One region of the Serratia sp. DFXYC6 genome, then DNA from elsewhere that is predicted to be linked to it. Evidence: predicted binding sites of a transcription regulator. Region 1 holds the regulator's gene; the other holds the start of a gene.

Region 1 (3,415 bases):
ACCGGTGTCTCGCGTTAATTTTTCACCGCATTCTCTGATAAAGCGGCGGGAACAATCAACCGATTGGGCAAGGTAAAGATAAAGCGGGTGCCGATCCCCGGTTCGCTGAGGATCTCCAGCCGCGCGTCGTGATGGCTGAGCGCGTGCTTGACGATCGCCAGCCCCAGCCCGCTGCCGCCGGTCTGGCGCGAGCGGGCCTTGTCGACGCGGTAGAAACGCTCGGTCAGGCGCGGCAGGTGCTCGGCGGCGATGCCAGGCCCGTTGTCGCTGACCTGGAACTGCGCGCCATGCGCCGTCTGCTGCCAGCTGACTTCGATATGGGTGCCCTTCGGCGTGTGGTTGACCGCATTGTACACCAGGTTAGACACCGCGCTGCGCAACTGGTCTTCATTGCCGAACACGTTGAGCTGTTCGTTCACCCGGAAGGTGATCTCGTGATTGCCGCCGCTCAGCGATTGCGCCTCACGCTGCAACACCCGCAGCATCAGCGGAATATCCACCCGCTCGTTCATGTCGACATTGGGCGCCGCCTCGATGCGCGACAGCGTCAGCAGTTGCTTGACCAGCCCGTCCATCCGGCGAGTCTGCTCTTGCATGGTGCTCAGCGCCTTGCTGCGCAGCGAGCCATCCTGCTCTTCGTCGCCCATCATCTCCAGATAGCCCTGCAGCACCGTCAGCGGCGTACGCAGCTCATGGCTGACGTTGGCGAAGAAGTTGCGCCGCGCGCCCTCCAACTGACGCATCTGGGTGACGTCGCGCGCCACCATCAGCAATTGCCCTTCGGAATACGGCATCACGCGGAATTCGACGTAGTGTTCGTTGTTCAGCTGCAGCGTCAGCGGGCGCGAAAACTCCTGCTGTTGCAGATAGTGGCTGAATTCCGGATAACGCAGCAGGTTAAGGATGTGCTGGCCGTTGTCTTCCGGCCAGCGAAAGCCGAGCAGATGCTGCGCCAGCCCGTTGCACCAGAAGATATTGCCTTCGACGGTGGTCATCACCACCGCGTCAGGCAGCGATTCGGCCCCGCTGCGAAAGCGCTTGATCAGCAGCGCCAGCTCGCGCCGGCGGCGGCGGTTGCGCTGCTGCATCTGATACAGGCCATAGAACAGCGGCTCCCAGCTCCAGCGGCCGGGCGGCGGCGTCATGCTGCGGTCGATCCACAGCCAATGGGAGAGTTTGAGCTGGTTGTAGAAATTCCACACCAGCGCAGCCAGCGCAGAGGCCAGCAGGAACCAGGGCAGATAACCGAAAATCAGCCCCAGCAGTAAGGCGGGCAGACAGAAAAGAGCCAGCTCCAAAGCCAGCCTCTTCCACGACAGACGTTCTAACACGGCATATTCTCCAGCGCGGCGCGATCAGTAGCGCGTTGAGAACCGGTAGCCGGTGCCCCGAACGGTTTGAACCATTTTATCATGCCCACTGGTTTCTAACGCCTTGCGGAGCCGACGGATATGCACGTCAACGGTACGGTCTTCCACATAAACGTTAGTGCCCCAGACGTGATTAAGCAACTGCTCGCGGCTATAAACCCGCTCCGGGTGGGTCATAAAGAAGTGCAGCAGCTTGAACTCGGTCGGCCCCATATCCAGCGCCTGATCGTTCGCCATTACGCGGTGGGAGGACGGATCCAGGCTCAACCCTTGCATTTCAATCACTTCTTCCACCGCCATCGGCGAAATGCGGCGCATGACCGCTTTGATGCGCGCCACCAGCTCCTTGGGCGAGAACGGCTTGGTGATGTAATCATCCGCCCCCACTTCCAGGCCGCGCACCCGGTCTTCTTCTTCGCCGCGCGCGGTCAGCATCATCACCGGGATATCGCGGGTCAGCGCTTCGCGCTTCATATGTTTGATAAACTGAATGCCGGAACCACCGGGCAACATCCAGTCAAGCAACACCAAATCAGGGAACGGCTCAGACAGACGCGTCACGGCGCTGTCATAATCTTCGGCTTCCAACGGTTGGTAACCATTCTGTTCCAACACAAAGCACACCATCTCACGGATCGGCGCTTCGTCTTCCACCACCAGTATGCGTCTTGCCATCGTCAATCCTGCCAATGTGTTAGCGACTTTTCGGGCGCCATTATGCGTCAGTTTTGTGACACTTTTATGAAAAAAACCGGCTGTTATAGGCAGTAAGCATAGCGATTATTTCCCGCAGTAAAGAAAAATCATCCGGTTGTCATCATCATTGCGCCGGGACAGCCGCCGCCGCGGCCTTTATAATCATCGCCATTATCTTTGCATCCGGGAGTGTCATGCGCCTGATCCACACCTCTGACTGGCACCTTGGCCAGTACTTTTTCACCAAAAGCCGCGCCGCCGAGCACCAGGCTTTTCTGAACTGGCTGATCGAACAGGTAGATCAGCAGCAGGTGGATGCGCTGATCGTCGCCGGAGATCTGTTCGATACCGGCTCGCCGCCCAGCTATGCCCGCGAGCTGTACAACCGCTTCGTGGTGGAACTGCAGCGTACCGGCTGCCAGCTGGTGGTGCTGGGCGGCAACCACGATTCGGTCGCGACGCTGAACGAATCGCGTGAACTGCTTTCCTGCCTGAACACCACGGTGATCGCCAGCGCGCAGGGCGCCCCGGAACAGCAGATCGTGGTGCTTAACCAACGCGACGGCCAGCCGGGCGCGGTGCTGTGCGCCATCCCGTTCCTGCGGCCGCGCGATCTGCTCACCAGCCGCGCCGGCGAATCCGGCGCGCAGAAACAGCAGGCGCTGCAGGAAGCCATCGCCGAACATTATCAGACGCTGTATCAGGCGGCCTGCGAGCGCCGCGACCAGTTGGGCCAGCCGCTGCCGATCGTCGCCACCGGCCACCTGACCACCGTCGGCGTTACCACCTCCGACTCGGTGCGCGACATCTATATCGGCACCCTCGACGCCTTCCCGGCGCAGGCCTTCCCCCCCGCCGACTATATCGCGCTGGGCCACATTCACCGCGCGCAGAACGTCGCCAAATCGGAGCATATTCGCTATAGCGGCTCGCCGATCCCGCTGAGCTTCGATGAGCTGGGCAAAGCCAAAAGCGTCTTCCTGGTGGATTTCGCCGACGGCGCTTTGCAGCGGGTAGAAACGTTAACGATCCCGCAGTTTCAGCCCATGCAGCTGATCAAAGGCGATCTGGCCGAGATCGAACGGCAGCTGCGGCAATTTGCCGACTATGCCGGCGAGCTGCCGGTGTGGCTGGATATCGAAGTGGCGACGCAGGACTACCTCAGCGATATCCAACGCCGCATCCAGCTGATGGCGGATGCGCTGCCGGTGGAAGTGGTGCTGCTGCGGCGCAGCAAAGAGCAGCGCCGCCAGGCGATTGCGCAGCAGGATAAGGAAACGCTCAACGAGCTGAGCGTCAACGAGGTGTTCGAACGGCGCCTGGCGCAGGAGGCCGACATGCCCGAAGCA
Region 2 (3,415 bases), on a different contig from region 1:
TCCACGCGCAGCGATTGCAGGCGGGTGTTGGCGTCGGCCTGCATGGCGTCCAGCACGTCACGGGTCTGGAAGGCGATGGATTCCAGCGTGGCGCGGATGATGTGGTTGCTGTTGGCACCACGGGTCAGGCCGAAGATGGCGCCGCGAGCATACGGATCCCAGTAGGGCGCGCCCAGGCCGGTGAAGGCCGGCACCACATAGACGCCGTTGCTGTCTTTCACCTTGGTGGCGAAATATTCGGAGTCGGCGGCGTCGCTGATCAGTTTCAGCTCGTCGCGCAGCCACTGGATAGACGCACCGCCGATGAACACCGCGCCTTCCAGCGCATAGTTCACTTCGCCGCGCGGGCCGCAGGCGATGGTGGTCAGCAGACCGTTTTTCGAGCGCACCGCTTCTTTGCCGGTGTTCATCAGCAGGAAGCAGCCGGTGCCGTAGGTGTTCTTCGCCATGCCCGGTTGAACGCACAGCTGGCCGTACAGTGCCGCCTGTTGGTCACCGGCGATACCGGCGATAGGAATACGCGTGCCGCCCTTACCGCCGATGTTGGTCTGGCCGTACACTTCGGAGGACGGGCGGACTTTCGGCAGCATGGCGCGCGGGATATCCAGCACTTCCAGCATGCGCTCGTCCCAGTCCAGTTCGTGGATGTTGAACATCATGGTGCGTGAGGCGTTGGTGTAATCGGTGACGTGTACGCGCCCCTGGGTCATTTTCCACACCAGCCAGGTATCCACGGTGCCGAACAGCAGTTCGCCGCGCTTGGCGCGCTCGCGGGCGCCTTCGACGTTGTCCAGGATCCACTTCACCTTGGTGCCGGAGAAGTACGGGTCAACCACCAGGCCGGTGTTGTGACGGATGTACTCTTCCAGGCCGTCGCGCTTGAGCTTCTCGCAGATGTCGGCAGTGCGGCGGCACTGCCAAACGATGGCGTTGTAAATCGGCTTGCCGGTCTCTTTTTCCCAGACGATGGTGGTTTCGCGCTGGTTGGTGATGCCGATGCCGGCGATCTGATCGGAATTGATGTCGGCTTTCGCCAGCACTTCTACCAGCGTCGAACTTTGCGATGCCCAGATCTCCATCGGGTCGTGCTCAACCCAGCCGGCCTTTGGATAGATCTGCGGGAATTCGCGCTGCGATACTGCAACGATGTTGGCGTCGTGATCGAGCACGACGGCACGTGAGCTGGTGGTCCCTTGGTCGAGTGCGACAATGTATTTTTTTTCTACAGTCATGGTAATTATCCTGCTGTTGTTAACCGTGTAAAACTGCACCCATCACGCTTTACGCTGCTGGGTCTTGGCGTCGGGCTCTTCTTCCGTCACGCAGACGTCGCACGGCAGGTGGCGGCCAATCAGCGCGCGGTAACCGAAAGCGCCCAAGCCACAGCCGACGATAGGGGCGAAGATCGGCACCAGGAAGTACGGGATGTCGCGTGCGCCGGTGAAGGCGACTTTGCCCCAGCCGGCCAGGTAGGCGAACAGTTTCGGCCCGAAGTCACGCGCCGGGTTCAACGCAAAGCCGGTCAATGGTCCCATGGAGGCGCCGATCACGGCAATCAGAATACCGATCAGCAGCGGCGCCAGCGGGCCGCGCGGAATGCCGTTGCCGTCGTCGGTCAGCGCCAGGATCAGGCACATCAGGATTGCAGCGATCACCATTTCTACCAGAAAGGCCTGGCCGACCGAGATGTGCGCGTTAGGGTAAGTCGAGAAGATGCCTGCCAGTTCGAGGCTTTCGTTGCTGCCGCGCACCATGTGGTGGGCCGCTTCGAAGTCGAAGAACAGATTGTAGTACAGCCCGTAGACCAAGGCCGCGGCGCAGAAGGCGCCGGCGATCTGCGCAATGATGTAAGGCACCACTTTGCGCCCGTCGAAGCAGGCGAACAGCCACAGGGCGAGGGTGACCGCCGGGTTGAGATGCGCACCGGAAATGGCGGCGGTCAGATAGATGGCCATGGCGACGCCCAGGCCCCAAATGATGCTGATTTCCCACTGGCCGAAGCTGGCGCCCGCCAGTTTCAGCGCGGCAACGCAGCCTACGCCAAAGAAGATCAGCAGCGCCGTGCCGAGGAACTCGGCGATGCACTGGCCTTTTAATGTCGGACTGGTGGTTTGGCTCATAATGTTGGTGTCCTGCAAAACGGCGGTTGTTGGTTTATAGGCTCAGCCAGGTATACATCTGGCCTATGGGCACAGTTTTTTCATCTCGTCCAATTATTGAATGAGGACGTGATGTAAATTTATCGTTAACGAACATAAACGAGAAATAGCGAAATCAAAATGTGTGTGGCGCGTCATAAAATTGAGCGATTTCGCGTCGTTTAGTGTTCTTTCTGAGCCATAAAAGTGTGATCTGACCAGTGGTTTAGCGAGGGGCGTTAACAACTCGTGGCGGCGCCGACGGGGATTTTCAGTTTTTACTGATGGCGAGGGCAGGAAAATTGCAACAGACTGCGCGATGATCCGGTATGTTGCTAGACAGGCGGAGACTGGCTACTTACAATCGTTTTTAACGAATCGAGACCGGCGCGCCTTTCGTAATGGCGCGCGTCACTGAGCGCGATGCAATATTCGCAGTAGCTGCAGCCGACGTTGCGGCCGCTACTTATAGATGTACGCCTTGCTATCATGAGGGGACTGAAGCATGTCATTTGAAGTATTTGAGAAACTGGAAGCAAAAGTACAGCAGGCGATTGATACCATCACCCTGTTGCAGATGGAAATTGAAGAGCTGAAAGACAAAAACAACTCTCTGTCGCAGGAAGTTCAGGCTGCCTCCGGCAACCACGAAGCGTTGGTGCGCGAAAACCAACAGCTGAAAGAAGAACAGCACGTATGGCAAGATCGCCTGCGCGCGCTGCTGGGCAAAATGGAAGAGGTCTGATTCTCACGCCATGCAGCAACGAAAAGGGCGCCTGAGGCGCCCTTTTTCATGTCCGAAAATCACTCGATGTCGAGCGGATCCTCGGAGAGGATGATGCCGGTGTTGTCGGCATACAGGTGGTCGCCGGAGAAGAAGGTGACGCCACCGAAGTTGACGCGGATATCGCTTTCGCCCACGCCTTCGCTCACGGCACCCGCCGGGATTGCCGCCATCGCCTGAATGCCGATGTCGAGCTCTTCCAGATCGTCCACCTGGCGCACCGCGCCGTACACCACGATGCCTTCCCATTCGTTCTGGGCGGCCAGGCGCGCCAGTTCGGCGTTGATCAGCGCCCGGCGTACCGAACCGCCGCCGTCGACCAACAGCACGCGGCCGCGGCCGTTTTCTTCAAGCAGATCGAACAACAGGCCGTTATCCTCAAAGCATTTCACCGTGGTGATCTGCCCGCCAAATGAAGTACGCCCGCCAAAATTGGAGAACAGAGGTTCAACAACGTTCACCTCTTCATGATAGATGTCGCAAAGTTCGGAAG

Evidence for each region. Region 1 encodes PhoB, which activates phosphate uptake and scavenging genes when phosphate is short. Its sites were predicted from a motif close to CTGTCATAAAACTGNCNNAT; they were not measured.
Region 2: a site for PhoB is predicted at 2,291-2,310, ahead of AC2CGQ_RS23845 (MIP/aquaporin family protein). Genes of this name have one in related genera too.

Annotation. Positions count from the first base shown of each region.
Region 1 is NZ_JBXUNV010000004.1:268,196-271,610, forward strand. It holds gene phoR (phosphate regulon sensor histidine kinase PhoR) at 15-1,331, opposite strand; gene phoB (phosphate response regulator transcription factor PhoB) at 1,356-2,045, opposite strand; gene sbcD (exonuclease subunit SbcD) at 2,261-3,415, shown strand, end outside.
Region 2 is NZ_JBXUNV010000007.1:83,513-86,927, forward strand. It holds gene glpK (glycerol kinase GlpK) at 1-1,232, opposite strand, end outside; gene AC2CGQ_RS23845 (MIP/aquaporin family protein) at 1,275-2,120, opposite strand; gene zapB (septal ring assembly protein ZapB) at 2,644-2,883, shown strand; gene rraA (ribonuclease E activity regulator RraA) at 2,943-3,415, opposite strand, start outside.